DNA from 2 places in the Colwellia sp. MB3u-8 genome. Region 1 is predicted to be linked to the other one. Evidence: predicted binding sites of a transcription regulator. Region 1 holds the regulator's gene; the other holds the start of a gene.
What was found. Region 1 encodes LexA, which represses DNA repair genes until DNA is damaged. Its sites were predicted from a motif close to TACTGTATNNNNATACAGTA; they were not measured.
Positions count from the first base shown of each region.

Region 2: the regulator LexA is predicted to act here: its motif matches at 14,482-14,501, upstream of dinB (DNA polymerase IV).

Region 1 is NZ_JACGVA010000068.1:81,967-98,869, reverse strand. It holds gene H4J54_RS12930 (hypothetical protein) at 1-190, shown strand, start outside; gene H4J54_RS12925 (MATE family efflux transporter) at 256-1,587, opposite strand; gene H4J54_RS12920 (polysaccharide deacetylase family protein) at 1,688-2,737, shown strand; gene H4J54_RS12915 (SCO family protein) at 2,977-3,666, opposite strand; gene cyoE (heme o synthase) at 3,666-4,583, opposite strand; gene H4J54_RS12905 (heme A synthase) at 4,593-5,600, opposite strand; gene H4J54_RS12900 (hypothetical protein) at 5,601-6,161, opposite strand; gene H4J54_RS12895 (SURF1 family protein) at 6,244-6,990, opposite strand; gene H4J54_RS12890 (DUF2909 domain-containing protein) at 7,042-7,251, shown strand; gene H4J54_RS12885 (cytochrome c oxidase subunit 3) at 7,322-8,206, opposite strand; gene H4J54_RS12880 (cytochrome c oxidase assembly protein) at 8,237-8,821, opposite strand; gene ctaD (cytochrome c oxidase subunit I) at 8,833-10,437, opposite strand; gene coxB (cytochrome c oxidase subunit II) at 10,450-11,940, opposite strand; gene lexA (transcriptional repressor LexA) at 12,577-13,191, opposite strand; gene H4J54_RS12860 (hypothetical protein) at 13,537-13,839, shown strand; gene oxyR (DNA-binding transcriptional regulator OxyR) at 14,104-15,006, shown strand; gene ahpF (alkyl hydroperoxide reductase subunit F) at 15,139-16,740, opposite strand; gene ahpC (alkyl hydroperoxide reductase subunit C) at 16,851-16,903, opposite strand, start outside.
Region 2 is NZ_JACGVA010000066.1:20,099-37,001, forward strand. It holds gene H4J54_RS11350 (alpha-ketoglutarate-dependent dioxygenase AlkB) at 1-3, shown strand, start outside; gene H4J54_RS11355 (BolA family transcriptional regulator) at 152-475, shown strand; gene H4J54_RS11360 (hypothetical protein) at 911-1,276, shown strand; gene fabV (enoyl-ACP reductase FabV) at 1,555-2,745, shown strand; gene H4J54_RS11370 (Na(+)-translocating NADH-quinone reductase subunit A) at 3,274-4,611, shown strand; gene H4J54_RS11375 (NADH:ubiquinone reductase (Na(+)-transporting) subunit B) at 4,614-5,816, shown strand; gene H4J54_RS11380 (Na(+)-translocating NADH-quinone reductase subunit C) at 5,809-6,621, shown strand; gene H4J54_RS11385 (NADH:ubiquinone reductase (Na(+)-transporting) subunit D) at 6,621-7,244, shown strand; gene nqrE (NADH:ubiquinone reductase (Na(+)-transporting) subunit E) at 7,251-7,874, shown strand; gene nqrF (NADH:ubiquinone reductase (Na(+)-transporting) subunit F) at 7,955-9,181, shown strand; gene H4J54_RS11400 (FAD:protein FMN transferase) at 9,346-10,389, shown strand; gene nqrM ((Na+)-NQR maturation NqrM) at 10,492-10,713, shown strand; gene H4J54_RS11410 (HupE/UreJ family protein) at 10,978-12,180, opposite strand; gene nhaD (sodium:proton antiporter NhaD) at 12,705-14,126, shown strand; gene dinB (DNA polymerase IV) at 14,552-15,625, shown strand; gene H4J54_RS11425 (MBL fold metallo-hydrolase) at 15,862-16,746, shown strand.

The sequences.
Region 1 (16,903 bases):
GCGTTTTCTCAGTGGACTTGGTCTTTTTATTATCGGCGTCTGTTTTATATTTCTCGGTTACTATCAGCACTATCTTTGGCAAATACTCGGCGTAGTTATTTTAGCTTGCGGTTGTCTACTGGCTATTTACGCTTATATCGGATTATTTGCTCATCGTTTGTATTATATATTTAACCGCACTAGGCCTTAAATTACTCACCTTAAAAGTGCTATTCTTAAAAGTACTACTCTTAAAAAGAACAAGCGGTAAAAGCGCTAGAAAGTATGCTTATTTCGCTGATAATGCCAAGCTAATGTCATACCGCGTGCTAACATAAATATTGAAAATGCCGCCCACAGGCCATGATTACCATAATCCTTTAATAGCCACCATACCGGAAAAAAGCAGCCAAAAGTGGCGATTATCATACTGTTTCTCATAATATGCGCCTGCATCAAACCAACATACACACCATCATATAAATAACACCAACAGGCCAGTAAGGGTAAAGCGACAATCCAAAATAAATGTTGCTGGGCATAATCAACCACAGCCGATATATCCGAAATACTGACAATAAAATAATTGCCCGCCAGATAAAACAATAAACTATAAGCGAGCGCAAATATGCCAGTCCAAAAGAGCGCAATATTGACACTGACAAACATGCTTTTTTGATTATTCTCTCCTTTCGCTTTACCTACCATCACTTCCGCTGCATTGGCAACACCGTCTAAACCAAACGATATTAACAACAAAAAATTCATCAAGATAGCATTAGCAGCAATCACATCGTCGCCTAATCGAGCACCTTGAAAGGTCATAAAAATAAAGCATATTTCTAAACATAAAGTACGAATTAATATATCTCGATTCAGTTTAAAATAGCTTAACAAAGCGGTTCGCTCTACAGCCGCAGCAAACATTTGCTGTGCGCTAGCAAATAAGCCAGTAAATTTTTGTTTAAAGTTATTGTATACAAAAGCTAAGCCGATAAATAAGCCACTATATTCTGCAATCAGTGTTGCCATAGCTACACCTTTAACTTGCCAAGCAAAACCAATCACAAACAGTAAATCTAAGCCTAAGTTAATCAAGTTAGTGGCAATAATTAACCACATCACCACTTTGGCTTGATGATTACCCAGCAACCAACCCAAAATAACTAAATTAGCCAGTGCTGCTGGCAAACCCCAAATTCGAATAGCGCTATATTCTTGCGCATAAAACTGCACTTGCTCAGAACCACCGGCTAATGATAGTGCAAGATCAAGGTAAAAATTCTGAAATACAATAACGACCAGACCAATGGCAAACGCAACAATAATCCCGCGTAGTAATATCAAACAGCTTAATGCATTATTTTTTTGGCCAAACGCCTGCGCTGATAAGCCGGTGGTCGACATACGTAAAAAACCACACAGCCAAATGATGGCGGTAATGATCATGGCGCCAACCGTACTACCGCCTAAATAATAAGAATATTCTAGGTGGCCAATAACAGCGGTATCCACTAAACCCAACAAAGGCGCAGTAATGTTTGACAAAATCATGGGGAAAGCAAGAATAAATAACTGCTTATGGCGTTCTATATTGGTGAATTTCAAAAAAAGCCAACCTTTATGGCAAATGGACTGTTTAAATAGTAGAAAAAAAGCTACTTTACCTAAGCGACTAACGCCCTATAAATATCTCAGGAAGATTAACATGAAATATCGTTTGTTGGCAGCATTATGCTATTGCCTCCACATCACCAGCTTCGCCACTGTCATTCTACAATATCACCATGTCAGCGATACAACTCCAGCCAGCACCAGTATCTCTCCAAGCCAATTTGCGCTGCATATGCAATACCTAGCAGACAACAATTTTGAGGTGATTGCCTTATCAAGCTTAATGAATTCAATTAAAACACAAACAGCATTGCCAAATAAGTCTGTGGTTATTACCTTTGATGATGCTTATTTAGATATTTTAACCCAGGGTAAGCCGATATTAGATCAACACGATTATCCCTTTACCATCTTTATTAACCCCGGCATTGTCGAGCAAAATTCCGAGCATTATCTCTCGTGGCAGCAACTCAAAGAGATGGCAGACAACGGAGTAATTATTGCTAATCATGGCATGGCGCACGATTCATTAATCCGAATACCTGATGGCATGACGATGCAACAGTGGTTAGCAAAAAACACGCAATCCTTGCTAAGTGCCGAAAAAATAATTGCAGAAAAAACCGGACAGAGTTGGCGCTATTTCGCTTATCCCTACGGTGAATATAGTCCTGAAATTCAGCAGTGGATACAAGACAATAACTTTGTCGCTTTCTCACAACAATCAGGCGCTGTTAGCTTGGATACTAACACGACAATTATTCCACGCTTTCCGGTTTCACAGCCTTACGATCAATTACCCAGCTTACGCGATAAACTCAATGCTTTACCTTTTAGCATTCGCGTTGAGGCAGAAAATCAACAAACCATTTTTCAACAAGGTGAGTCAACTTCAGTAAGTTTTAAGGTCGATGTGGACGATTTTAATCCTGAACAATTAAATTGCTATATTTCTAGTTTAGGCCGTCAAGAAATTCAATGGCAAGAGGATGAAATGTTTACTATTAATTACAGTGCAGCACTGCCAACAGGTCGTGTACGTTGCAATTGTACCGCCCCCAGCATTAGTGAGCCTGGACGCTATTATTGGTTTTCAAAACCTTGGTTTATTCTCAAAGAAAACGGTCAGTGGTATCCACTGTAGCCTTATTCACGGTAAATAACACCTGTTAACACTATGGGTATTAAGGCCAATAGTATTAACGAATCATACTTTCTGTCGGTAGGATTTATGCTTTCAAGTAAGCCTTAACTTGTTCACACGATTGCTCAATCAATATGATGGGCTGAATCAATATAATGGATAAGGCTAATCAGCAAGTGACCTTTAAGCTGACAGCTATTCACTGACCGCTTACACTTAAAATTTGCTTTAACTCTAGCTCAATACAAAGCGACGATTTTTGCAAAGTCACTGACCAGTTTATCGCCTTCAATCACAGGAACTTCACCCAGTGCTTGTTTAGGTTTAAAAATAGCTTCTACTTTACCTGCGGGGTTAATCAAAACCAATGACGCACTGTGATCGACTAAATAACGGGTCGCAGTTGCGCCATGATTGTCTTTAGCATCGCTATTAACTTTTTGCCCTGACTTTTGCTCTGACGCTGGCTCTGATTCAGTTATCGCATACATTAAGCCTAAATTTCGTGCAAATGGAAATAACACACCGTGATGGCCATATAAGGCCTTAAATTCCGGATTGAAATAACCTATGTAACTGGCGAGCTTTGCTTGTGTGTCACGTTCTGGGTCAACAGACACTAATAACACTTGGCTTTTATTGCTGATCGCTTTTAAATCATCATAAATAAAATTCATTTCTTGTAAGGTAGTTGGGCAAACATCTGGGCACGATGTATAACCAAAAAACACCCAACTCCAATGACCTTTTAGCGACTCGTTATTAAACGCTTCGCCCAAATGATCAGTTAATTCAAAAGCTTTAACATCTCTTGCTTGTTGATAATGCAAGGCAAATTCAACAGGGGCTTTTTTATTTACCTGACCAAATAACATCACACCTGCTGCTAATGCCCCCAAGGCTACAATCAGAATAACAATTTTATTCATTAACCTGTTACCGGTAATAGATAATGATCGAGTAAAAGAATAATAAATAACGCCATTAAATGCACAATAGAAAACTTGAAAGTGTCCATTGCAGTATTTTCATCGGCATTAAATTTCAGTTTCCATGCGTAAGCAAAAAACACTAAGTTCAATACCACAGCGCCAATTAAATATAACCAATTACTCATCCCCACTAAATAAGGTAACAAGCCCACTATAAAGAGCAATACTGTATATAACAAAATTTGAGTTTTGGTAAAATTAACGCCATGTGTGACCGGTAACATAGGAATATTTACTTTTGCATACTCGTCTTTACGATGAATAGCCAAAGCCCAAAAATGTGGTGGCGTCCAAGTAAAGATTAATAACACTAATAATAACGCATTAGGATGCACTTCATTGGTCATTGCTGTCCAACCCAATAAAGGTGGAATAGCACCGGCTAAACCGCCGATAGTAATATTTTGTGGGGTAGCACGCTTTAAGTACATAGTATAAACAAAGCTATAACCGACTAAGCCTGAAAAAGTTAACCAAGCGGTGAGCGGGTTCACCAGGCTATATAAAATAGCGAAGCCTGTTACTGCTAGAGTCATAGCAAATGTCGACGCATTACGCGCGGTAAGTCTGCCATTCGGCAAAGGGCGATTATGAGTACGCCCCATTTCACTGTCGATGCGCTGATCAACAATATGATTAATCGCTGCCGCGGCAGATGACAAAAAACCAATACCTATCATCGACGGCACTAATACCTGCCATGGAATAACACCCGGCACAGATAAACACATGCCCACTAGCGCAGTTAATACTAATAACGCGACGACCCTAGGCTTGGTAATTTCATAATAATCACGCCAAATGGGTGTATTAGGTGCGCTATGGCTCGCTTCTATTGTGTTGCTTTGACTCATAATATGCTCCTAAGTTTTACGTTTTAAACTGTATGTCATGGTAATTAATGACATCATTAACATGGCGGCTACTACGTTGTGGCTAACCGCAACATTTAGCGGTAGTGAGAACCAAACATTGCTAATACCCAAACCAACTTGCACGCTGAGTATAAAACCTAAACTCAATGCGGTGTTCTTAAAAAATGGTGATTGCGCCTTACGAAAAATCCGAATAGCCAACCAAAATAAGTACAGTGTTGTTACTATAGCACCTAAGCGATGCATAACATGAATGGTCAAGCGTGAGGCATGATCAAGGTGGCCAAATTCATAACTTTCTTTCTCCGGCGGAATAAGATCAAAAGCATGTTCAAAGTTCATCTGCTCCACCCAACCCGCTTGGCATATAGGTAGTTCAGCACAAGTAAGCGCGGCATAGTTAGATGATGTCCAACCGCCCAAACCAATTTGTGCCACTAAAATAAAAATACCAATCACAGCAAATTTAAAGTATTTTTTCAGGCCAATGTCACCACCCGGCACTCGAAAATCACTCAAACGTAAATACAGTAATAGCAATAAGCACAGCGTAGTAAAGCCACCCAGTAAATGCCCCATTACCACCACAGGCATTAACTTCATGGTGACAGTCCACATGCCAAGTGCCGCTTGAAAAATCACCACTATTAGCAGTAAAATTGGCAGTCCTAACGGACCACGTTGCGCGCGACGCTTTAGCGACATTAAGGCAATAATAAGGATTAACACCCCTAATGAACCAGCGAAATAGCGATGGATCATTTCATTCCATGCTTTTTCTGGTTCAACAGGACGTTCAGGAAACGCTTGCTCAGCAGCAATAATTTGAGCACTGGTTTTAGGGACTTCAACTAAACCATAACAACCTGGCCAATCTGGACAACCAAGACCTGCATGGGTTAGGCGTGCATAAGCACCTAAACTGACCACCACAATCGCTAATAATATACTAACAAAAACAAGTTTTCTAAGGTCGGAAGAGCTTTGTGTTTTCATTTAGCCAATCCTTGAATACTTCAGCAGTTTCTTAAAGTCTGCCAATATGGCTTTGCCAAATTGTGGCAGCTGCTCGGCATTTTTGGGTGGTACATGGCTAAGAATGACGTTACCTAGGGGGTCAACAATCAAGACTTGTGATTGTGTGATCGCCACCTTTGCCAAAGCGGGCATAGTTTGAATATGCCAGCGTTTAAGTTGAATTTTTTCTGCTTGCTCTGCGCGTAAATCTTGTTGCGTTAAGCCAACGAGTTTCACACGTGGCATTTCTTTACCTAGGGCAATATAAGTGTTGTTAACACTGACCAAGGTCTTTTCACATTGCTCATCACAACGGGTTGGCAAGGTGTATAACATCAACCATTGGTGATCAAAGTCATCAATACTTAAACCAAGTTGCGCTAAGGTTAACTCATTTTCAATCAGTTGCCCTTGATTGGTCACTCCGTAATTAAACCATTGCTGATTCAACGCTAATTTAGCTAGTGCAATGGGAATGATGAAAACCGCCAAGAGAATTAGCATACTGCGGCGCGATTTATTTAACTTTGAAGAACTCATACAACTCAGCCTTTTATTCTTATTATTTGGTTTCGGTATCTGTCTAACCTGCTTATTCGTCATTATCTCAGGTTACTTATGCTTATTCAGACGGATCTTTTTTAGCCATTTTTATCGCCGCCCAAACCATCAAACTTATCCAAGCTAACGCTAAACTAAACCATTGAAACGCATAGGCTCGGTGTTTTTCTGGTGGCATTACGATGGGCTGCCAATTTTTTATATAACCTATAGTCTCTTTTTTATCTAAATAAACGACAAAGGGCAATAGTTTCTTGCCAATTAATTCTGAAAACTTATCTAGTTCGATTTGCTGTACTCGTAATGGCCAGGACGGATTAGTTAAGTTTTGTGCTTGTAATTGAATACCCACTTCCACTTCTCGCACATGGCCTGTGATGGTGTGTTGGCCAGTAATAGGGCTGATTTCAGGTAATATATTTCGGTCAATTGAGCCTTGTACCCAACCTAGATTCACTAATATAGCATCACCATTACTTTCAATGATTTGATAAACACGATAACCCAAACGGCCTTTATTGGGTTGGTTGTCGAGTAAAAATATTTTATCGCCAACAAAATCACCCTTTAACTGAATAGGTAAATCGTTAATACCATCTTGTAAACCGCTCAGTGTTAATACTTGCGCTAGTGATAAGTCTTGGCGTTGACTTAACTCACTGATGCGCTGTTGACGTTGTTCTTTTTCAAGCGCTCGGTCAACCTGCCAAAATCCGAGCTTGATTAATGACGAAAATACTAGCATGGTAAATATAACCATCGGCCAGTTAAGTTGCTTGAATTTGTGCTTAAGTGATACCGACTTCATAAACTACCGCATGTTGACTAACTAAAAACAGATGATAAAAGAGAGAATACTGTGTTAATTAAATTTATTGTTGTCGGCTTATTAGCCTTTATGGTTTATAACCTATTTCGAGCGTTATTCATTATGAATAAAAATGATCCGAATAAAGCATCTATGTCTAAATTTATAGGACGACGGGTGATGACCTCTGTTGTACTGGTGTTATTACTACTACTGGGTATTCTCACCGGAGTGATTACACCTAACCCTAGTCCGTATTAAATAGTCAAAAGGTACGATATTTATCAAGATAAATATCGTACCTTAAACTGCTTATTCAAACACAATAGCGTTAAATAATATAAACGAACACGAACAGTATTACCCACACTACATCAACAAAATGCCAATACCAACTCGCGGCTTGAAAGGCAAAATGGTTTTTCGGCGTAAAATGCCCCTTAAATACTCGAATAAGCATCACTAGCAGCATAATTGTCCCTAAGGTCACATGCATACCGTGAAAGCCTGTTAGCAAATAAAAGGTATTGCCATAAATGCCACTGTCTAAATACAATTTCATTTCGTCGGCATAACCATGGGCGTATTCTAAGCCTTGGCAAAACAAAAACACCACACCTAGCACAACGGTCAGCCCTAACCAAAATTTCAATAAACCACGTTTATTCTGCTCTAACGAAACATGAGCAAAATGGGCAGTAATTGATGAAGTTAACAACAAAATAGTGTTAATTAATGGCAAGCCATACCAACCCATAGCTGTAGTTTCAGTACCGTCTGGCGTTTTAATTAATGGCCAAGTCGCGGTAAATTCAGGCCATAAAATTATTGCCGTTGCTGCATTATTTCCGGCGCCATCAAGCCAGGGTACTGAAAAAGTACGGGCGTAAAGTAAGGCGCCAAAAAAAGCGGCAAAAAACATCACTTCTGAAAAAATAAACCAACTCATACCTTGGCGGAATGAATTGTCCATTTGGTGGCTATATTTACCTGACATTGACTCGGTAATAACATTGTTAAACCAACCAAACATCATATAAATAATCAATGCAATACCCGCCAGCAATACCCAGCCGCCGCCTGCATTTTCAGGGTTATTCAAATTTGCAACATAATTTGCCGCACCTACAGCAATCAAAAATAAGGCAATAGCGCCTACTATTGGCCATTTGCTTTGCGCTGGTACGTAATAACTTTCGTATTCTTTTATTGTCATTGTTGTTCCCCTCATTTAAGTGCCAAGCACTTAAGAATCAACCGAGCTTGTAATGTCGTACAAGGTGTAAGATAGGGTGATGGTGGATACGTCATCGGGTATGTCCAAATCGACATAAAATTGCAATCCCATTTCAACATCCTCACTGGCTTTTAACGGTTGGCTATTAAAACAAAAGCATTCTATCTTTTGAAAATAAACCGCCGCCCGTCCTGGTGATACTGACGGTACAGCTTGTCCGACAATATCTCTTGTAGACTCATTTTTAGCGTAAAATATAACGGTTTTTCGCTCACCTGGGTGTACTTCTACTTCATTAACCATTGGCTCAAACTTCCAAGGGATACCTTTGGCTGTCCGAGTCAAAAATTGTACGGTAATCGTACGTTCGGTATCTATGCTCTTGACGTTGTAACTTGCCGCAACATTAGATGTTTTTCCGTTTAACCCCGTGATATCACAAAAAACGTCGTATAACGGCACCATCGCAAAACCAAAACCAAACATACCAAAAACAATCAACATCAGTTTTTTTACTGTTTTTTTCACCGAAGCATCATGCGTTGTCGCTTGTGCTTGCTTTGATAACTTGTTTTGCGATTCACCGTTAGTCATTTTAGCTCCACTTAATCAATTTTTGGTGGCGTTGTGAACGTGTGGTATGGCGCAGGGCTAGGCACTGTCCATTCCAAACCTTCAGCTCCATCCCAAGGTTTCATCGGCGCTTTTTCTCCGCCTCTAATACACTTGATAACCAATACCAAGAAGATTAACTGCGAAATACCAAAGGCAAAGCCACCAATACTCACCCACTTATTAAAGTCAGCAAACTGCAAAGCATAATCAGGAATACGACGAGGCATACCGGCCAAACCTAAAAAGTGCATTGGGAAAAACAATAAGTTTACTGAAATAAGTGAACACCAAAAATGCCACTTACTTAACGTATCGTTATACATGTGACCCGTCCATTTTGGTAACCAGTAATAAGCGCCAGCAAAAATAGAAAACAACGCCCCAGTAACCAATACATAGTGGAAATGAGCCACAACAAAGTAAGTATCGTGATATTGAAAATCAGCTGGGGTCATTGCTAGCATCAAGCCAGAAAAGCCACCGATAGTGAACAAAATCACAAAGGCAATAGAGAACAACATAGGGGTTTCAAAACTAAGAGACCCACGCCACATAGTAGCTGCCCAGTTAAAGACTTTCACCCCTGTAGGTACGGCAATTAACATCGTGCAATACATAAAGAATAATTCGCCAAATAACGGCATACCCGTGGTAAACATGTGATGCGCCCAAACGATAAACGACAAAAATGCAATGGATGCAGTCGCGTAAACCATTGAACTGTAGCCAAATAGAGGCTTACGTGAGAAGGCTGGAATCGTTGTAGAGACAATACCAAATGCAGGTAAAATCATGATGTAAACTTCAGGATGACCAAAGAACCAGAAAATATGCTGGAACATTACCGGGTCACCACCACCGGCGGCGTCAAAGAAACTGGTGCCAAAATAGGTATCGGTTAACACCATAGTAACGGTACCCGCGAGCACCGGCATCACCGCTATTAACAAGTAAGCCGTAATGAAAAATGTCCAAACAAATAATGGCATTTTCATGTAAGTCATACCAGGCGCACGCATATTCATAATGGTTACAACGATGTTAATTGCGCCCATAATTGAGGAAATACCCATAATATGTACCGCAAAAACGAAGAACGCTGTACTGCCGTTACTATAGGTGGTTGATAAAGGCGCGTAGAAGGTCCAACCAAAGTTTGGTGCACCACTTTCCATAAAGAAAGACGACAATAAAATAGCGAAAGCAAAGGGTAATATCCAAAAGCTCCAGTTATTCAGCCTAGGTAGTGCCATATCTGGCGCACCAACCATCATAGGTAGCATCCAGTTAGCCAAACCGGTAAAGGCTGGCATTATCGCACCAAATACCATAATAAGACCGTGTACTGTGGTCATTTGGTTAAAGAAATCAGGCTCAATTATCTGTAGTCCAGGCTGAAATAATTCAGCTCGGATAACCAACGCCATAGCACCGCCAGTTAAAAACATGATAAAAGAGAACCATAAATACATCGAACCAATGTCTTTATGGTTTGTGGTATATAACCAGCGTTTTATGCCGGTCATTTTATGATCATGGTGCTCACCGTCATGTGAATCATGCTCGGATTGATCATCAATTACATCAGTAGTCATTATAACGCCTCCCTACTTCGCGCTAGCAGCAACAACAGCTGCTGGCTGGACTAAATCACCGGTGTTATTACCCCAAGCGTTACGCTCATAAGTGACAACCGCCGCAATTTGCGTTTTAGTTAATTGGCCGGCAAAAGCCGCCATCGCTGGATTTTTCTTGCTGCCGTTAAGCACCATATCCAAATGCACTGCTACATCACCGGTAGCAATCACACTACCTTTAAGTGCAGGAAAAACAGGCGCCATACCTTCACCCGTAGCTTGATGACAAGCAGCACAAGCTGTCATGTAGACATCTTCACCCAGGGCCATTAATTCATCTTGGCTATAAACCTTTGATAAATCTTCTTTCGGTATAACTTTGGCAACAGTTGCAGCAACTTGTTCTTTAACTTCTTCAACCGCTTGCTCAACCGTATCTGAGGTACTTGCGCCACTGACCGCTTGCACGTCAGCCGCTTGAACAGCTTCACCCGTATTGTTACCCCAAGCATTACGCTCATAAGTTACAACCGCCGCAATTTCTTTTAAGCTTAATTGCTTACCATAAGCTTGCATGCCGGTACCTGCTTTACCATTAACGACAATATCTATATGCGCGCTAGCTGGACCCGTTGTGGCAATAGCACTACCTTTAAGGGCTGGAAATGCGGGAGGTAAACCTTGGCCACTGACTTGGTGACACGCTGCGCAGTAGGCGGTATAGGTTGTTTCTCCTAGTTGCATTAATTCGTCCATTGAAGCCGAAGCATTTAACGACGCCGCTTCAGCAGCTGCTGCATTGGCTTGCATTTGCTTTTGCTCATCAAGCCAAATGGCGTAATCTGCTTCAGACTTAACTTCAACCACTATCGGCATAAAGCCGTGGTCTTTGCCACACAACTCAGCACATTGGCCACGATAAACACCGGGTTCATCGACCTTGGTCCAAGCTTCATTAATAAAGCCTGGGTTAGCATCTTGTTTTACCGCAAATGCCGGTACCCACCAAGCATGGATAACATCATCAGAAGTAATAACAAAACGCACTTTTTTATTGATTGGAATAACCAAAGGACGATCAACTTCTAACAGGTAATGTTCACCTTTTTCTGCTGAGGTACCATCTTGGTTTTCGTATTGTTCACGCGGAGTAGAAAGCACTGAATAAAATTCAAGGTCTTGATCAAAGTATTTATAATGCCATTTCCACTGAGAACCCGTTACTTGAATGGTTAAATCCGCATCATCGTTATTTTCCATATCGATCAGCGTAATAGTGGCTGGAAAAGCCATAGCAATTAGAATAACAACAGGAATCGCTGTCCAAAGAATTTCAACTTTTGTGCTTTCATGAAAGGTTGCTGGTTTAAAGCCTTTTGATTTACGGTGAAACACCATAGACCAAAACATAGCACCAAAGACCACAACACCAATAGCAGTACAGATATAGAGCACTAGCATATGTAAATCATATACGTCTCTGCTCACCTCAGTAACACCTTTAGTTAAGTTCAGCGACATCTCTGCCCACACTGAACTAGAGAACAAGCCCCCTAGCAACAACAAACCTAGGTTACGTCTTTTCACACGACATCTCCTTCACCTTTAATTTAGGCCAAATAACATATTTTCATTATGAAAACCGGCTATTTAGCGCATACATTTATTATTATTTAAGTGACGCATTAATCAACAGTTGCCAATTGCGCCCTATTGTTTTTTTGTACGTTTTCCAGACTAGAATTACTTAAAACTTGATAGGGGTCAATTTTTAATTTCAAAAGCATGATAAATAAAAACCAATAAATACAATAGAGTAAATGCCCTAAACTGGACGACAAGTAGATTTTTAAAAGGATGGCTGCAATGTTCATATTTTGTTCAAGGCATAATTTTCATGCTGAATAATAAATAATCAACACAGAAACTTGCTGTATAAAAAGCAAGCTATTAGCGGTATTTATTGCCGAACAGGAGGATTGTTCTAACCAAAAAAATTGAGGTACATATTAGGCACAGAAATGGTTATCAAGCATAAGAAATACGCAGATTTTAACCCCCTAGATTAAACCTAGTGATAGTTAAATCTGCGAAATATAATGTAGAAAAATCTAGTTTAGGTAAATATTAGCATTTATGAAGTAAGTGCAAGCTGAACTACATCCAATCAGCCGCGCGAATAACACCAACGGCTAGACCTTCGATATTAAATTGCTGAAACTTTAAATCGACCTTAATCGGTGCAAAATCTTCATTTTCAGCATGTAAATAAACCACATTGCCCTCACGTTTAAAACGCTTAACGGTAACATCGTCTTCCACACGAGCAACAATCACTTGACCATTTTGCACGTCGGTTGTTTGATGAACAGCCAACAAGTCGCCATCCATAATGCCGATATCTTTCATGCTCTCGCCATTAACACGCAATAAATAATCAGCCGGAGGATGAAATAAATTGCCATCAACTTTGTAATGCTGCTCAACATGTTCTTGCGCCAAAATAGGCTCACCGGCCGCTACACGACCAATAAGTGGCAAACCATCTTCAGCGATAAACTCTTGTGTAAGACGAATACCACGCGATGTGCCAGGTAGCATTTCAATATAACCTTTCTTCGCTAGCGCTTTTAAATGTTCTTCTGCTGCATTGGCCGACTTAAAACCAAAAAAAGCAGCAATTTCAGCACGCGTTGGCGGCATACCTGTGTCGGAAATTTTTTCTCGGATCAGATCAAAAATCTGCTGTTGTCTGGGGGTTAAAGGGCGCATAGTTGTTCCTTAAGCTACTTAAGAGCGAGCCTGTATTTTTACACAGTATTACTGTTATTGTATACAGGCTGTAATTAAACGCAAGAAAATAATCATCCGCCTTTGCTAGTTTGGGTTTTAGTTGCAATGGTGGTGTTTCTAAAAACATTAAGTGCTCAATCCATGTTGTTGTAAGCGGCTTTCACGATTAAAATCAGTTAGGTGTGCATCACGGTCAATTTCATTGTTGATGAATCAAAAAGCACTGCTGATTAAGGTCATTAAAATAGCCATGAATAAAACTATTAACCTTGCTCAAACAGCAGGTATATAGGTTAATAAAACGTAGAAGGTGAATGGAAAATAATGAATAAAGACGAATATTTAGATTGTTGCCAAGCACAGTTGCTGAAAGTTTTTAGCCTCGCAAAAAATCATAAAAAAGATGATAAGCAAAAATTCAGGGCTGAAGGTTTTATCCATGCGGGTAAAGCGTTAGGCGTTATATCTCATGCAGAGGCTGTCGACGTTATCGCGCGAGCTCACTTTCAGGTATTTGGTGAAAGTATTGAATCTCGCCAAAATAGAAAAGCGAGCTTAAAAGAAGCTGTTGCTAAAGGTGATGAAAATTTTATTAACATTCCGGCTTATGAGCGATCAAAGCTATAATGCTTCAATCTCCCTCAACTCCTTAAGACTTTAAGACCTCAAAGTACCGTAAGTCATTTTACACAATGGCTTAAATACCCAGTGATGCAATAAGCGCCTCAGTTAACCAAGCTGTTGGCAAGTTTATAGCCTTTGCAAGCATGGTTTAGTCTGGGTATTAGCGCTTTCATTGCAGGCTTGGCTTGTCAGTATTCTAGCTAAACTCAGTACCTTAAGTTAACATCAATCTAGCTATCAACCACCTCATATCAATAGATGTAAACTATGATAAAAATTCGTGATTTAGAATATCTAACGGCCATTGCCGAATATAAGCATTTTGGCCATGCCGCTGAGGCTTGCTTTGTTAGTCAACCAACGCTAAGTGGTCAAATTCAAAAACTAGAACAACGCCTTAAGCTAACCTTAATTGAACGCCAACCGCGCAATGTTATGCTAACACCCGCAGGAGAAAAGTTAGTACAACAAGCTCGGCAAGTACTTAACGCCGCGAATAACTTTGAAGAAGCGGCAAAAGCGCTACTTGATCCCCTGTCAGGTGATTTACATATAGGCTTAATACCGACGTTAGCGCCATATATATTGCCGCATATTATGCCGGCACTAAACAGCAATCTAGCGAAAATAAACTTCTATTTACATGAAAATAGAACGCAAGATTTACTGCAACAATTGGAAACAGGTAAACTCGATATTTTAATTTTGCCTTGGTTGCCAGAAATGGCGCGTTTTGAACGTTACGATTTATTCACTGAGCCCTTGGTGATGGCAACGTCACCTTCACATCCACTGGCTAATAAAACTAAAGTAACATTTGATGATTTACATAATCAAAAAATTCTCACTTTAGAAGATGGCCATTGTTTGAGAGATCAAGCCATGGGCTATTGCTTTAGCGCTGGTGCGGAGGAAGATCATAGTTTTCGAGCCACCAGTCTTGAAACCTTACGTTATATGGTGGCCAGCAATATGGGTATTACGCTGCTACCACAGTTGGCGACAATTAATTATGCTCCACAAAAGCATATTCATTACATTCCTTTTGAAAGCCCGCAGCCGGTGCGTGAAATATCTTTACTTTGTCGTGCTGGTTACGCGCGTATGGAAAGTGTTAGAGCGGTGGTTAATGAAGTGCGCCAAGCAATGACGGGGTTATTTGATGAATAAATTAGCTATATTTCACAACACGCTTATTAGCTTCGACCAAAAACGCTATCGTTGCCAACGATAGCGTTTATTTTTTGAGTACTTATTGCACTAGCGTTTCAGTACTAATTAAAGCGACGAATTAATCCGCCATTAGGCTGCAGCTTCGCTAACGCTTTCAGTGTTTTCAAGCGGGTTCGGTGTTCTAATTAAATAATCGAATGCACCTAATGCTGCTGTTGCACCACTGCCCATAGCGATAATAATTTGTTTAAATGGCGTGTTTGTTACATCGCCCGCCGCATAAACACCCGCGATATTGGTTTCACCTTTGTGGTTAATGATCACCTCGCCTCGCTCGGTTAAATCAACACTTCCTTGCAAAAACTTTGAATTTGGCACTAAACCAATTTGTACGAAAATACCGGCAAGTTCGATACTCTCTTGCCTATCTGTTGCACGATTAAGGTAGTTTAGCCCAGTAACATGCTTGCCATTACCTAATACTTCGGTGGTTTGAGCATTAACAATAATCTCGATATTTGGCAAAGAACGCGCTTTATTTTGTAATACCGCATCAGCACGCAGTACGCTATCAAATTCAAGAACAGTAACATGCTTAACTAACCCAGCTAGATCAATGGCTGCCTCGATACCTGAGTTACCGCCACCAATTACCGCAACTGATTTGCCTTTAAATAATGGCCCATCACAGTGCGGACAATAAGCGACACCTTTACCACGGTATTCTTGCTCACCAGTGACGTTCATTTCTCTCCATCTTGCGCCTGTGGCAATAATGGTTGAGCGTGTTTGTAAGATAGCGCCGTTTTCTAATTCAACGGTGATTAAACCACCTTCAACATCACTTTCTATAATTTTTTTCACCTGTTGATTATTCATAATATCAACATCGTATTCATTAACATGGGCTTCTAGATTAGCCACTAGTTTAGGCCCATCAGTTGCATTCACTGAGATAAAATTTTCAATGGACATGGTTTCTTGTAATTGGCCACCAAAATTGTCTGCCACTATGCCTGTGCGTATCCCTTTACGGGCACTATATATCGCTGATGACGCACCTGCTGGGCCACCACCTATAACTAATAAGTCAAAAGCTGCTTTATTGTTTATCGCCTTAGCCTGTCTCGCGCCAGCATTGGTATCAACTTTGTTTAAAATCTCAGTTACCGTCATTCTGCCTTGGCCAAACGCTTTACCGTTTAAGTAAACTGCCGGTACTGATAAAATATCTCGTTGGTAAACTTCTTCTTGGAATAATGCCCCATCAACCATCACATGCTTAATTTGCGGATTAATTGCCGCCATCATGTTAAGTGCTTGCACTACGTCTGGGCAATTTTGACAACTTAAGGAAATATAGGTTTCAAAGCTATGCTCACCTTCTAGTGAGGCCACTTGCTCAATCACCGCTTTATCAAGCTTTATTGGATGTCCACCGCTGTGTAACAAGGCTAATACCAAAGATGTAAATTCATGTCCCATCGGCACGCCAGCGAAGCGCATTTCGCCACCAGTTTTAACTGATTTTACTAACATTGATGGCACTCGCTCGTTGCTTGCATCTGCTGCAACAACCGAGACTAATGCTGACATTTCAGCAATTTCTGTCACCAAGGTATTTAATTCTTTTGATTTAACGTCGTCACCTAAAAATACTGATAATTCAACAGCCGATGTTAAATTCTGTAAATAGGTCGTTAGTTGTTGCTTTAAGTTTGTATCTAACATGGTTTATTCCTTTGAAAAAACTGATGAATAGGATGATTTTTAGGTCATGCTGAATTGGCTTGTTAAATACCGCGATATTGTAAAAATATCGCGGTAGTTTTTTACTTTATTTAGATTTTGCCAACTAAATCTAATGATGGTGTTAATGTTTCTGCACCTGGCT
Region 2 (16,903 bases), on a different contig from region 1:
TAAGGTTTATTTTGGCAATTTTAAAAAAGATTTAAATAGTAAGAATAATATTTAAAATAACGCTGTCAGTCGTCTAGATAGATGGCATAATTGTCAGTAACGACTAAAATTAAAACTGATCCATCAGCCGATCAACTTTAGGGAAAATACTATGACAATCGAAGCTATTATTGAAGAAAAACTACTTGCTGCTTTTTCACCGCTTCATCTCGATGTAATTAATGAAAGTCATATGCATAATGTTGCACCGGGTAGCGAGTCGCACTTTAAAGTGATTATTGTTTCAGATGAATTTGAAGGCGAACGTTTGATTAAGCGCCATCGCGCCATTAACACATTATTAGCAACAGAGCTTGCAGATAAAATACATGCACTAGCCCTACATACTTATACTGAACAAGAGTGGAAAAACTATTACGCTGAGAACACGCCTTTATCACCTAAATGCCTAGGCGGTAGCAAAAAAACAGGATAATTTATCCACGTATTCCTGGTAAATAATCCGCTATTATATTTAGCACCGTTAATGTCATATTAGCGGTGTTTTTATGTACAGGATGTACGGTATGCTGCGATCACATGGATGTGAAAGAGCAGCGATGTACAGGATGTACGGTATGCTGCGATCACATGGATGTGAAAGAGCAGCGATGTACAGGATGTACGGTATGCTGCGATCACATGGATGTGAGAGAGCAGCGATGTACAGGATGTACGGTATGCTGTGATCATATGGCGGTTCCTAGCCATCTAGGTAATCACTCTATTGAGGGGCTTATAGCTATGTAAGAATATGGCTCCACGGTATTAGTAGAAGCATGATCGCCGATATGAAAGCTCTTTGCTGTCTAAGCTATACAATGCGTTAGCTTTCGAGTTTTATCAGGCCGCAGAGAACTATTACTCATAGATATGGCATGAGCAAGGTACTGGCTTAGCGTTTTTAGTTAACCAACAAGCTTTTGATGCTTTGCTTGTTGATTTGCAGAGTATTATTAAAGTGCTAGCCAATGCGTTATATGAATCAACTTTGACAGAATATAATGCCCGAAACAATACGGCAGTAAAAACCCTGGTTGAAGCGCATAATGTGCAATTACGTCAATTCCCTGCTGAAGTTATGTTAGCATTAAAACATCATACCGATGAATTGATTGCAGAACAGGTAAAAGCAGGTAAGTATTTTGCCCGCGTATGGCAGTCATATAGTGAATTTTTAGCGTCTATGCGAGCGTATAATAAATTAACCTCGCAAGCTTATGACCAAAACCGCTAACTTTTTAACAATGTTGTCGGTTTTTTGTCGAATATTATCGTTTGTTTTAGTCGAATATCGTCTAGCATTGCTGAGTTTCACCACTGGTCGCATCTCTTAAGAGGTAAAGCCAGAGTAAACTAGTCGGCAAATTGCTCGTAGACAGTAAATTAAGCTTAATTAATTTTTAATTAGGCATTTTTCAAACTCAAATTGTTACTTTGAATACCTCTGTAATACCATACTAATGTGTAGTGTATGTTATCGGAGTTTTGAAGTGACACTAAGAAGGTATAGTTATGGTTATTAAGCCAAAAATTCGTGGTTTTATTTGTACTAATGCTCATCCTGCAGGTTGTGCAGCGCATGTTAATGAGCAAATTGCTTATGTAAAAAGTCAGCCTCAAGCCGATGATAAACCTAAAAACGTATTAGTTATTGGTGCATCAACAGGTTACGGCCTGTCATCTCGAATCACAGCGGCTTTTGGTAATGACGCTAAAACATTAGGTATTTTCTTTGAAAAGCCACCAACAGAAAGAAAAACCGCATCAGCGGGTTGGTATAATACGGCTGCTTTTCAAGCGGCGGCTGACAAAGCAGGCCTCTGGTCAAAAAATATTAATGGCGATGCTTTTTCTCATGAAATTAAAGCAAAAGCTATTGCCGCTATAAAAGCAGAATTAGGTGAAATTGACCTCATTGTATACAGCTTAGCGTCTCCACGTCGTACGGATCCGGATACGGGCGAAGTCTATTCATCAGCACTTAAACCTATTGGTCAAAGTGTTACGACGAAAAATTTAAATACCTCTAAACGTACGATTGATACAATGTCAGTGGATGCGGCTACAGAAGCAGAAATTCAAGGTACTATCGATGTTATGGGTGGCGCTGATTGGGAGCTTTGGATTAAAGCACTCGGCGATGCGGGTGTACTGGCTAATGGCTTTAAAACCGTAGCTTATACTTATATTGGTAAAGAATTAACTTGGCCGATATACGGACATGCCACTATTGGTCGTGCAAAAGAAGATTTAGATCGTGCGTCAACAGCAATAAAAGCGACAACAGCTAATATTAAGGGCGAGGCTTATGTTACGTCACTTAATGCCGTGGTAACACAAGCCAGTTCGGCAATTCCTATTATGCCATTATATATTTCAGCTATGTTTAAAGTGATGAAAGCTGATGGCACTTATGAAGGTTGTATTGAGCAAATTCAAGGCTTGTTTAGAGAAAATATATACGGCAAAAACCCTATTATTGATGAAGCTGGGCGTTTGCGTCAAAATAACAAAGAGCTTGAAGACAGCGTGCAAAAACGTGTCACTGATATCTGGAATACAGTTGATAGCGACACCATTGATGAATTAACCGATTACCTTGGTTATCATCAAGAGTTCTTGAAGTTATTTGGTTTTGACGTAGTTGGCGTTGATTATGACGCAGATATTAATCCAGAATTGGCGATCAATAACCTGTTGTAATTTGTTGCAAATTACATGAAACATAACACTGAAAGTCATACAGCCTAGTGCATGATTAATTAATAACTTAATCACAGTGATTGAAAAACCGACAATTTGTCGGTTTTTTTATGTCGATTAGGCGTTATTTAGGCTTTATAATCTTGCTTGTTTACAACTTTATTGCAGAAAATAATGAGTCAATTTTTAACTGGAATTGACTTGTTATCGTAGTAAATTTCTACTAAAAAACGATATTTCGTTCTAATATTAGCCGTATTAGAGGTTATTCGACTAAATTGTTATTTTTTGTGCCGCTTAAGATAGAATCAAAATGTGGTTTTGTGCTAGAATCGCGCCAGAAATTTTAACTAGAGCCAGTGAACCTTGATTTATCAAAAATAAATTAAGACTTTGCTGAAATACACTGAAATCAGTCGTTTTGTTATTTGTCTGCGCTCATTGTTGTGGTGTTTTGCAACAGAAAGTGCAGTTAAATAGCTCAAAAATTGATTTTGATTACTCCCATCAAAAGTAGTGCAAGTGTTTATGATTACAATAAAAAAAGGTCTGGATGTTCCTGTAGTAGGTACCCCCCAGCAGGTAATCCATGATGGTCCGTCCATCAAAACTGTTGCAACATTAGGTGAAGAGTTCGTGGGTATGCGCCCAACCATGTTTGTTAAGGTTGGAGAAAGCGTTAAAAAAGGTCAGGCACTTTTTGAAGATAAAAAGAATCCTGGCGTTAAATTCACAGCTCAAGCTTCAGGTGTTGTTAAAGAAATTAATCGTGGCGAAAAGCGCGTATTGCAATCAGTTGTCATCGAAATTGGTGGCAGTGAGCAAGAAACGTTTACTTGTTATGCGGCTAACGAACTCAATTCTATTGCACGTGAAGATGTTGTTGCAAACCTAGTTAACTCAGGTTTGTGGACGGCATTACGTACACGTCCATTTAGTAAAGTGCCTGCGGTAGATGCCAAGCCTGTTGCCATATTTGTTAGCGCTATGGATACTAATCCATTGGCCGCAAATCCAGCACTAATTATTGCCGAGCAAAGTGCAGCATTTGCTAACGGTTTAACTGTGCTTTCGCGCTTAACTGACGGTGAAGTTTTTGTCAGTAAAGCGCCAGGTAGTGATATTGCGGTTAATTCATCGGCTATTGTCAATGAATTTGCTGGAAAACATCCTGCTGGCCTAGTAGGCACACATATGCATTTTTTGAAGCCTGTTAGTGCTGATAAAGTTGCATGGCATGCTGGCTATCAAGATGTTATCGCCATCGGACATTTATTTATTACCGGTGAGCTCGACAGTAGTCGTATTATTTCTCTAGCCGGCCCTGCTGCAAAGAACCCTCGCTTGATTCGTACCGTATTGGGTGCAAATGTTGCAGAAATTATTGCTGATGAAACACTTGATGGTGAGTTACGTGTCGTTTCGGGTTCATTACTATTAGGCGCAATTGCCTCAGGCGTTAAAGGTTACTTAGGTCGCTATCACACGCAAATCTGTCTGATCCTTGAAGGTAGAGAAAAAGAGTTTATTGGTTATATGTACCCAGGCCCTAATAAATTCTCAGTAACGCGTGCGTACATGTCACACTTCTTCCCTAAGAAGTTGTTCAACATGACGACTACAACCAATGGCAGTTCTCGAGCTATGGTGCCTATTGGTAATTTCGAACGTGTTATGCCGTTAGATATTTTACCCACATTGTTATTGCGTGATTTATGTGCCGGTGATACCGACAGAGCGCAACAGCTTGGTGCTTTAGAGCTTGATGAAGAAGATTTAGCCTTGTGTACGTTTGTTTGCCCAGGCAAAACAGATTACGGCGTGATCCTTCGTGATTGCCTAACCACAATTGAGAAGGAAGGTTAGTCATGGGCTTGAAAAAGTTTATTGAAGATATTGAACCGCAATTTGAAAAAGGCGGTAAATTTGAAACTTGGTATGCGCTTTACGAAGCGGTTGCAACAGGGCTATTTACGCCTGGCCAAGTGAACAAAGGTCAAACTCACATTCGTGACAGTATGGATCTTAAACGTATTATGATCACAGTATGGCTAGCGGTTTTCCCTGCTATGTTCTGGGGTATGTACAACATTGGTTTTCAAGCGGCTGACGCATTAGCGGCCGGTTACGCTTTATCTGATAATTGGCAAGTCGGTTTGTTTGAAATGTTGGGTGGTAGCTTATCTGCAGAATCTGGTTGGTTCAGCATGATGTGTTACGGCGCTGTGTTCTTCTTACCTATCTATGCCACAGTATTTGTTGTCGGTGGTTTTTGGGAAGTGTTGTTTGCCTCAGTGCGCAAACATGAAGTTAACGAAGGTTTCTTTGTTAGTTCAGTACTTTTCGCTTTAATCTTACCGGCAACTATTCCACTATGGCAAGCCGCCATAGGTATTACTTTTGGTATTGTTATTGCCAAAGAAATATTTGGTGGTACAGGTAAAAACTTCTTAAATCCAGCATTAGCCGGTCGTGCGTTTTTATACTTTGCTTATCCAACGGATATCTCTGGTGGCTCTGTGTGGGTTGCTGTTGATGGTTACTCGGGTGCAACAACGCTAAGTGCAGCAAGCCAAGGCCTAAACGATTATACCCTAGGTACTGATTGGTGGAATGCTTTCTTAGGTTATATCCCAGGCTCTGTTGGCGAGGTTTCCACGGTAATGGTTCTGCTTGGTGGTGCTTATATACTTTATAAAGGTATTGCTTCATGGCGCATCGTGTTGGGTGTGTTTACCGGTATGGTGTTAACGTCAATGCTATTTAATGCCATTGGTAGTGATACCAATGCTATGTTTGCTATGCCTTGGTATTGGCACCTTGTCAGTGGTGGTTTTGCTTTTGGTATGATGTTTATGGCAACAGACCCAGTAACCGCTGCATTTACCAATAAAGGTAAATATTGGTATGGGGCAATGATTGGTCTGATGGTGGTACTAATACGTGTGGTTAACCCAGCATTCCCAGAAGGTATTATGTTAGCTATTTTATTCGCTAACTTGTTTGCTCCACTACTTGATTATTTTATGGCTCAAGAAAATATCAAACGGAGGCTTGCTCGTAATGTCTGATACTAAAAAGAAAGAAACTTTCGGCGGAACTGTTGGTTTCGTATTTATAATTTGTCTAGTTTGTGCTGCCTTAGTATCAATTGCGGCGGTTGGTTTAAAACCCTTACAAACTGCAAATAAATTGCTTGATAAGCAAACTAAAATCCTTGAAGCATCTGGTTTATTAGCGGTAGCGCTTAAAGCGGAAAATATTAAAGCTTTGGGTGGTGAATCTGAAAGTATTGTTGATACGTATGAAAAGTATGTTGATGCCAAGATGATTAGCTTAGCAACAGGTAAAGTTATTGAAGGTAATGTTAAAACCTTTGATGAACGTGCTGATGCGCGTGATGTCAGTAAAAGCTCAATACCTGAAAATGATATTGCTGGTATCAATCGTCAAGCTGATAACGCTGTGGTTTATTTGATTAAAGATGAACAAGGTAAGGTATCAACGATAGTATTGCCTATTGTTGGCTCTGGCTTATGGGATCTAATGTACGGCTTTATTGGTTTAGAGTCTGATTTAAATACCGTGAAAAGCGTTATCTATTCTGATCTAAAAGAAACGCCGGGCTTAGGTGCTGAAGTACTTAACCCTAAGTGGAAAGCTTTGTGGCCAGGTAAGGAAATGTTTGACGAACAAGGCAATATAGCGATTCAAATTGTTAAAGGTGGCGCTAAAGCTGGCAATATTCACGGCGTAGATGCCTTGTCTGGTGCAACCTTGACCAGTAATGGTGTTGAGCGTACTTTACATTTTTGGTTAGGTGAAGAAGGCTATGGCCCATTTATTACTAACTATCGTGCTGGAGGACTGAACTAATGTCGACAGATACTAAAAAGGTTTTATTTGGACCTGTTGTTGATAATAACCCGATCGCCTTGCAAGTGCTGGGTGTTTGTTCTGCACTGGCCGTTACAAGCTCATTAGCGAATGCGTTGGTTATGACGCTTGCCGTGATGCTAGTAACAGGCTTTTCAAATTTATTTATTTCACTTATTCGTAATCAAATACCATCAAGTGTTCGTATCATAGTACAGATGGTGATTATTGCTTCGTTGGTTATTTTGGTTGACCAAGTATTAAAAGCGTTTTCTTATCAGCTATCAAAAGAGCTGTCGGTATTTATCGGACTGATCATTACTAACTGTATTGTGATGGGACGTGCTGAAGCTTTTGCGATGAAAGAAAAGCCAGGGGTTAGCTTTTTAGATGGTATAGGTAATGGTTTAGGTTACGGTGCTGTGTTGATGGTTGTTGCTTTTTTCCGTGAACTATTTGGTTTTGGTGAACTATTTGGTTATGAAGTGTTTACTTTGGTGCAAAATGACGGTTGGTACCAAGGTAATGGCTTATTAGTTTTACCCTTTAGCTCATTCTTCATTATCGGTTTAATTATCTGGGCAATTCGCCAGTTCAGGCCAGAACAAGTAGAGAAGGATTAAGTCGTTATGGAACATTATTTAAGTATATTTGTTAAGGCTATATTTATTGAAAATATGGCATTAACCTTCTTCCTAGGTATGTGTACATTCTTAGCGGTTTCTAAGAAAGTTAGCACGGCGATAGGTTTGGGTGTTGCAGTTGTTGTAGTATTAGGCATTGCAGTACCTGTTAACCAAATCATTTATCAAGCGATTTTAGCGCCAGGTGCGTTAGATAGCGTCATGGGTGTTACCGAGGCGAAAGACTCAATAGATTTAAGCTTTTTGTCTTTTATTACCTTTATTGGTGTGATTGCGGCCTTAGTGCAAATTCTTGAAATGGTTTTAGATAAATACTTTCCTGCGCTATATCAAGCACTGGGTGTTTTCTTACCCTTGATTACCGTTAACTGTGCCATCTTTGGTGGTGTGTCGTTTATGGTAGCGAAAAACTTAACCTTAGGTGAAAGTGTTGTTTACGGCATTGGCTCAGGTGTTGGTTGGATGTTAGCAATAGTATTAATGGCGGGTATTCGTGAAAAAATGAAATACTCGGACGTACCTGATGGCTTAAAAGGTCTAGGTATTACGTTTATTTCTGCAGGACTGATGGCCTTTGGCTTTCTTTCTTTCGGTGGTATTTCACTTTAGGTTTATGTTGGTTTTAGCGAACACTTACTTGCGAGTAAATGACTTAGCTAAAACCCTTAGAGAAAATTAAAGGAAAGTCGATGGAAATTATTATTCTCGGCGTATCGATGTTTACTGCGATAGTGCTAGCCTTAGTAGTGGTGATTTTACTTGCCAAATCTAAGTTAGTTTCTTCAGGTGACGTTACGATTAGCATTAATGGCGACCCAGAAAAGTCGGTAGTAACTCCGGCTGGTGGTAAGCTTTTAAGCGCACTTGCTGACCAAGGTATTTTTATACCTTCAGCTTGTGGTGGCGGTGGTACTTGTGGCCAGTGTCGTGTAGAAATACATTCAGGTGGTGGTGATCTGCTACCCACTGAATCAGGCCATATCAATAAGCGTGAAGCAAAAGAAGGTTGTCGTTTAGCCTGTCAAGTGGCTGTTAAGCAAGATATGGATATTGTGCTTGAAGATGAAATCTTTGGTGTTCAGCAATGGGAATGTGAAGTTATCTCTAACGATAACCAAGCAACTTTTATTAAAGAACTTAAGTTACAAATTCCAAATGGTGAGTCTGTACCTTTCCGCGCGGGTGGTTATATTCAAATTGAAGCACCTGTTCACCACGTAAAATACAGCGATTTTGATATCGATGAACAATACAAAGGTGACTGGAATCATTTTGGCTTTTTTGATGTAGAATCAAAAGTTGATGAGCCTACGTTACGTGCTTATTCAATGGCGAACTATCCAGAGGAAGAAGGCATTATCATGCTGAACGTGCGTATTGCTACGCCACCTCCAGGGCGTTTACATTTGCCAGCAGGTAAAATGTCATCTTATATCTTCAGCTTAAAAGCTGGCGATAAAGTGACTATTTCAGGCCCATTTGGTGAGTTCTTTGCCAAAGAAGGCGAAAGTGAAATGGTCTTTATTGGCGGTGGTGCAGGTATGGCGCCTATGCGTTCTCATATTTTCGATCAACTTAAACGTTTGCATACTAAACGTAAAATATCGTTTTGGTATGGTGCTCGTTCTAAACGTGAAATGTTTTATGAAGATGATTATAACGGCCTTGCTGCTGAAAATGACAACTTCAATTGGCATGTGGCCTTATCCGATCCACAACCAGAAGATAACTGGGATGGCATGACAGGTTTTATTCATAATGTATTGCATGAAAACTACTTGAAAGACCATGAAGCGCCAGAAGATTGTGAGTACTACATGTGTGGTCCTCCAATGATGAACGCTGCCGTTATTCATATGTTGAAAGATCTGGGTGTTGAAGATGAAAACATCATGTTAGATGATTTCGGTGGCTAATTAAGCTCGCGAATTCATTAAGTGAAAAGGCGGCCTAGGTCGCCTTTTTAATGGCTATTCTTTTATAATTTTATCACTGAATTTATTTAGCTAAAACAAGCGGTATTTTTTCATCAATGACGCAGCTTGCTTTAGCTAAGTAAACTTTTATTAAGGATATTGTGATGCAATATAGTTTTAACCTACCCAAGTACAAATTAGCCGCTAAATTATGGCTAATAACAAGCATGTTAGTTGTGTTTAGTGGTTGTTCACCCAGTAATGATCTTGCTCGTCAAGAATATTTGTTGCAAGGCAATACGATGGGCACCACCTATAATATTAAACTGGTGGGTCAGAACATAGACGCAGTTAAAATCCAGCAAGGTATTGATAAACAGTTAAAACAACTCAATCAGGAAATGTCGACTTATATTACAGATTCCGAATTATCAAGATTCAATCAATCAGGGTCACTTTCGCCGGTTAATGTCTCAGCAGGTTTAGCTCGGGTAATTAAAGAAGCTATTCGCTTAGGAGAGTTAAGTCATGGTGCGCTTGATGTAACGGTAGGGCCATTAGTTAACTTATGGGGTTTTGGGCCAGAATATCGTCCTGAAACCATACCAAATAATGAATTATTAGCGGCAACCAAAGCGCGAGTGGGTTTAGATAAGTTAGCATTTAAAAACGGCATGTTAAGTAAAAGTATTCCCGATCTTTATGTTGATTTGTCAACCATTGCCAAAGGTTATGGCGTTGATTTAGTCGCTGAGTTCGTCGAGGCGAATGGTATCAATAACTACCTCGTTGAAATTGGTGGAGAGATGCGTCTTAAAGGTTTTAAACATACCGGTGAACTTTGGCATGTTGCGATTGAAAAGCCTTTAAGTACTGAGCGTGCTGTTCATCAAATTATAGTGCCAAAAGATAACGCGGTTGCTACTTCAGGTGACTACCGCATTTATTTTGAAGCTGACGGCCAACGATTTTCGCATATCATAGATCCAAAGACGGGCAAGCCGATTAATCATAAACTGGTTTCTGTGACGGTAATTCATCCATCATCAATGACTGCTGACGGTTTATCTACGGCAATGATGGTGATGGGTGAAGAAAAAGCGCTGGCGTTTGCAGAGGCTAATGATCTTGCGGTTTACATTATTGAGAAAACTGATCATGGCTTTGTCGAGCAAAGCACGGTAAAATTCATGCAGTACCTCAAGTAGGTTTTCAGGGTTTTATTTACGTTACTGACGTTATTCCCGTTATTTAAAATTTATTTTTATAATCAACTTATTAAAGTTTTATCAAATAGGTAGGCACTCGTTATGGTTATTTTTTTAATCACCTTATGTTTTTTTCTCGTTATTGTTATGGCAATGGCAGTAGGTTATATATTTCAGAACAAAACACTTGCTGGTAGTTGTGGTGGTCTAGCGAACGTTGGTATTGATAAGTCATGCAACTGTGATGATCCTTGTGAAAAGCGCCAAGAACGTGATCGAGTAGCGGCATTAACCATTGGCGACATCAGTGTGAAAAATATTTAGACTGTTGACGTAAGTAAAGTTTTTAGCGCATTGTGTTATCAAAACTTGCAGTTTACGTCAGATGATTTTTAGAAAAAGGTGAGCTTAGCTCACCTTTTTCTGTTTAGCTTGAGCAGTATAACTTGAGCAATGGTTGTTTTTAGTCATCGAAGCTTCTTTGGTATTAGCAGAGCCTTGTAGCTCGATGTCAAAGAATGTGATGCTTAGTTAACTATTAACCATTAACTACTGCCATTTACCATGCTAATCACTTAACTAAAACGCTTAAATAAGTCGTTCAATTAGCCAATAGATAGCGATAACGGCAATCGCAATATTAAGCGACAGCACTAACCTTTTTTGATACCAAACTTTACTCCTCAAGGGATATAAAAAAATAAAAGCGAGGGCAATAACTGTCAGTTGTCCTAGTTCAACGCCAATGTTAAATGAGATCAAACTCAAGGCATATTGACTCTGCGCTAATCCCAGATCGCCTAATACCGAAGCAAAGCCTAAACCATGTAACAAACCGAAGGCAAATATTATCGGCATTCGTGTATAACTAGTAGTATTTGTTTGCGCTCGGTAAATATTCTCAACGCCTACATAGACAATAGATAATGCAATGAGCGGCTCTACAATTGCGCTAGACAAGGCTACAACACCGTAAATACTTAAGGCAAGCGTAATGGTATGCGCTAGGGTAAATGCAGAGACTTGCCATAGTAAAGTTGAGCGACGTTTAGCAAAAAGTAAAAGGGCTAAAACAAAAAGAATATGATCTAAGCCCAGTGGCAGTATATGAACAAAACCCTGATAAATATAATCAGCGGCAAGTTTTATTCTTGTAGGCACTATAGCGTTACTTGCTGCTAAGTTGGCGTTGGCTAAACTAATTTTATAACGGTTACTTAGGCTTGCTGAACGGATGATTTCTTGCTGTGGCCGAATCACTTTCAGTACAATATCACCCAATAATGGCGAAAATCGCACCGCAACTTCACCCACCCCTTGTGGAATATCTCCGGTTACGTTTAATTGCGCTTTATATTCGGTTAAGCCTGCTTGTTGAGATAATATTCGCTTTAAATGCTGTAATTGTAAGCCTTTAAAGGGCGAGATATTGTGCTTTAGATTTTGTTCTATGTTCCCGTCAATATTTCTATGCTCATTTATATAAGTAAAGTGCAGACTAGTTTGCTGGCTCAAAATAACTTGCAGATGTTCGAGTAGCTTTTTTTGTTCAACAAACGAGAGCTGATTGAGTACACCAATCACCTTAGTGTCATCACCTGAGATGTTGAGATTTTTTTTGAGTAAATGCAGCAAGTCTACCGTAACAACAAGTTGATAATGTTCACTGTTATCTAACGATAACGTCGCCTGATTAATATCATCACTATGAGCAGAGCTAGCGCATGAAAAAAGTGCTGTCGTTAATAAAATAATAAAAATATATAGCGGAGAAAGTGCTCGCGTATGCAAAATAAAAACCTTTATGGTGAGAAAAAAATAGCGCTAAGCTATCGCATCTTTTATAAAATTAACAGTGATTTTAAAATGAAGGGGATACTTTTAAATTTATATATCACGACTTATCTCTCCTTTACCTATTCTTTACTACTAGCTAGCGCTTATTAATGGACAAACATAAAAGCTAAACCTAAAGCTTATTATTTATCATGCCGATGGAAAGTGACAAAATTTTGCGATATATTATGATTTAGAGTAAAAACTTTAAAAATAATATAAGCCACATGTTATTTCACAGATTATAATACTGTGGGCAATACCTCTGCTTTGCTAAAATTTAAATGATTTAGCAAAGCAGAGAGCCTTATTCGTTACTTATCAGCGCGAATTTATCCGCTTAATCAGATCAAATTGATACATTAAACAGCGAGTAAACAGCCGAGTTAAGTTTGAAAATAGTACAAGCCAATAAAAGAGCCATTTTAGTCATGGGTCAAGGCTAATAACCAGAACAATATTGAGTTCATTAGGTACTTATGTTTAAAAAAATATTATTAATTCTGTTACTTTCATGTATTCCTGTTACTGCTTGGGCCTCAGGTCACGGTAGTATTGATTTAACCAACTCGATATTTGGTTTCACTGCCCTTATCTTATTCTCAATCGCCTACCTACTGGTTATTGGTGAAGACGTTATCCACTTAAGAAAATCAAAACCTGTGCTTGTTGCCGCCGGTGTTATTTGGTTAATTATTGGCTGGGTATACACCCAGCATGGAGTGCCCTTAGAGGCAGAGGAAGCCTTTAATCATAACTTACTTGAATATGCGCAGTTATTATTATTTCTTCTTGTGGCCATGACCTACATTAACGCTATGGAAGAAAGAGGTATTTTCGATGGCTTGCGTTTATGGATGGTTTCTAAGGGCTTGAGCCTTAGGTCGTTGTTCTGGGTAACGGGTATTTTAGCCTTCGCTATTTCTTCATTTGCTAACAACTTAACGACCGCCATGTTGATGTGTGCCATTATATTAAAAGTGGCGTCGAAGGATAAAAAGTTTATCAATATAGCCTGCATTAATATTGTTGTTGCGGCTAATGCGGGTGGTGTATTTAGTCCGTTTGGCGACATTACTACTTTAATGATTTGGCAGTCAGGGCTGGTTAAGTTTGAACAATTTATTGTCTTGTTTATTCCCTCAGTCGTCAATTTTGCAGTACCCGCCATCATCATGAGCTTTTTCATTTCCAATGAAAAGTCGACGGCAGTAGTCAGTGAAACTTTTCAAATAAAACGAGGAGCAAAAAGAATTATCGCACTTTTTGTGCTGACCATTGCAACAGCCGTGTTATGCCATAGTGTGGTTAATATGCCACCCGTGTTAGGTATGATGATGGGATTAGGTTACTTAAAATTCTTTGGTTTTTATTTACGTATGAGCCTACCGCGCTCTTTAGATAAAAAACGTAATAAAGCCGAAGCTGAAAACGATGCAGAGGCATTAAAAAAGCTTGGCAATATTATACCTTTTGATATTTTTGACAAAATTGCACGGGCAGAGTGGGACACCTTATTGTTCTTTTACGGCGTTGTTATGTGTGTGGGTGGTTTAGGCTTTATGGGCTATTTAAGTTTAGTTTCAGAGGCCTTGTACAGTAACTGGAGCCCAACTTATGCCAATATTGCCGTAGGTGTATTATCAGCCATTGTTGATAACATTCCGGTAGTGTTTGCGGTGTTAAGTATGAACCCAGTGATGGATCTTCAGCAATGGTTATTAGTTACCATGACCGCAGGGGTTGGCGGCAGTTTGCTGTCAATTGGCTCAGCGGCAGGTGTGGCGTTAATGGGGCAGACCAAAGGTATGTATTCTTTTATGGGTCACTTAAAGTGGAGTTGGGCTATTGCTTTAGGTTACGCGGCAAGTATTGGCGTACACTTTCTGATTAATGGTTAATGGTTAATGGTTAATGGTTAATGGTTAATATATTTTCAGTTTAGCTTAACTGAAAATATATGATTTCGAACTAGTTATTGTTATTACGCCTAAAGCGTATTTAACCTTAGCTAGTTTGCCGCTTAATATAGTAACTAATCACTTCAATGAGTAACCAGAAAAGGGGCTTGGCTCTATTCAATTACTCTTTAACTCAGTCTTCATTTTAACAATCCTTTGAGGAAAATTGATGCTTTGCACTACGGCCTACGGCCACTAGCATTCAACATCTTATAATGATTTATATTGATAACTTAAGCCATTTCTTCATTGTTTGATTTTACTATATTGACGCTAGCTTAATAAATGGTAAAGTAACTGTATTTATATACAGCTATGGTCTGTATTGTTATATCTTACATCAATTTATTTATATGGCATGCTGAATGTTTAAAGATAAGCCACCGCAAAAAAAGATAATTCATATCGATATGGATTGCTTTTACGCTGCTGTTGAAATGCGTGATAATCCCCAGTGGCGCCATGTGCCTATTGCTGTTGGTGGCAATGGGCCGCGTGGTGTGTTGTGTACTTGTAACTATAAGGCGAGAGAGTTTGGTGTGCGCTCCGCTATGCCAAACGCAAGGGCGAAAGCCCTTTGCCCTGAACTGATTATTGTTAATGGCCGTATGTCAGTTTATCAGCAAGTATCGCAACAAATTAGCGCCATATTACACCGCTATACTGGTTTAATTGAACCTTTGTCGTTAGATGAAGCGTATCTTGATGTGACTGATTCGCCGTTATTTTATGGTAGCGCTACCTTAATTGCCGAACAAATACGCCGTGATATTTATAACGAGCTTAATCTCACCGCGTCGGCTGGTATTGCGCCCAATAAGTTTCTAGCTAAAATTGCTAGCGATGAAAATAAGCCCAATGGCCAATGTGTAGTTACGCCAGAAAATGTCAGTGCTTTTGTGGCTAATTTAGCGCTGAAAAAAATCCCAGGCATTGGGCCAAAAACCAGTGAAAAGCTAAAAGTTTTTGGTTTTGAAAGCTGCGCCGATGTAAGAGCGAGTTCGGTAGCAAAACTACACACTATAGTGGGTAAATTCGCCAAGGTTCTATACCAACGTAGCTTTGGTATAGATGACAGAGCACTTGAAACGTCACGGATTAGAAAATCACTGGCAATTGAAACCACTCTGGCAGAAGATATTGATTCTATTGAACAATGTCAGACGATATTAATAAGTTTATTTAGTAAACTACAACTGCGCTTAGCCAAGTATGCCGATCGTGAAATTAGCAAACAAACAGTAAAAATTAAGTTTGCTGACTTTCAGCAAACAACGGTTGATATTCAATCAACAGCTTGTCTTGAAGCTGTTTTTATTACGTTACTACAAAAAGCTATGACCCGAGCTAATAATCGAAAAGTTCGCTTGATAGGCTTGTCATTGGGTTTTACTGAGCAGCATAGTCATGATAAGCAAAGTCAGTTAGCTTTATTTTAGCTTATATTAGTATTATATTTTTGATAACTTGGTGTTTTGGGTTTTATTGCCTTTAACATCATAATGCTAGGGCAAAGTGATCTAAGTACGGTCAAAGGGAGTAAAATAATCCATATCAACTAATGCGAATATCAATACCAACGGCAATTGAATGATAGAAGGTTAAAGCTATTAATAGGATTTAACCTATGCTTTGAATACTCAAGTCTTAATCATATTAACAATGGCGGAAAATTATGTTAAAAAAACTTTTAGTGCCACCAACTACACTTTTTAGCGTTTTAGTGAGTGCAGTCGTGAGTACATTATTGAGTGTTTCATTGCATGCGCAAGAAATGGCCGATGCCGATATAACTGTGCAACCCGCTGCAGGCGGTGTTTATATGTTGCAAGGCCCAGGTGGTAATATTGGTGTGTTAGGCACAGAGCAAGGTTTGCTATTAGTTGATGATAAATTTGCCCCATTAGCTGAGAAAATTGAAGCGGCAATGAAAGGCATTGAGGATAAAGCACTTAAATATATCATCAATACGCATTATCACGGCGACCATACTGGCAGTAATCAGTTTTTTTCACATAAAGCGCCAATTTTTGCCCATGAGAATGTTCGCAGCCGGTTGAGCAGCAAAGCCGACCATGAAGTAGAAAGTTTGCCGGTGGTAACCTACAAAGATGGTATTACTATTTATTTAGCTGACGAAGAAATTCAGCTAACACATTTACCTAGCGGCCATACTGATGGCGATACCTATGTTTACTTTAAAAAAGCGAACGTATTACATACCGGAGACTTATTTTTTGAAGTGGGCTTTCCTTATATCGACTTAGAAAGTGGTGGTAGTGTTAAAGGCTATTTAGCCAACGTTAAGTACATGCTAAAAAACACACCTGACGATGTAGTGATTATTCCAGGTCATGGTAAGTTAACCGACAAAAGCCATATGCTAGCCTTTGCGACAATGATGGAGTTTAGTATTAATAAAGTGTCTGCGGCACTTGCTGCAGGAAAATCTGAACAGCAAATACTTAACGAAGGTATGGGTGAAAAATATCAGCATTTGTCTTGGGCATTTATTTCTGAAGAGAAGTGGCTGAAAACCTTGGTTGCTGACTTAAAGTAATAGTTTACTGAGTCAAAGTAATAGGTGAGTTATCATCATCGGCGCTGTGAATACAAAGGTCGAAAAAACTGAACTCAGCTAACCGACTATAGATTATTTACCTATAAGGGCTTTTTAATGGCCCTTTTTTTATGTGCAGAATTTACAGTATGTAGAG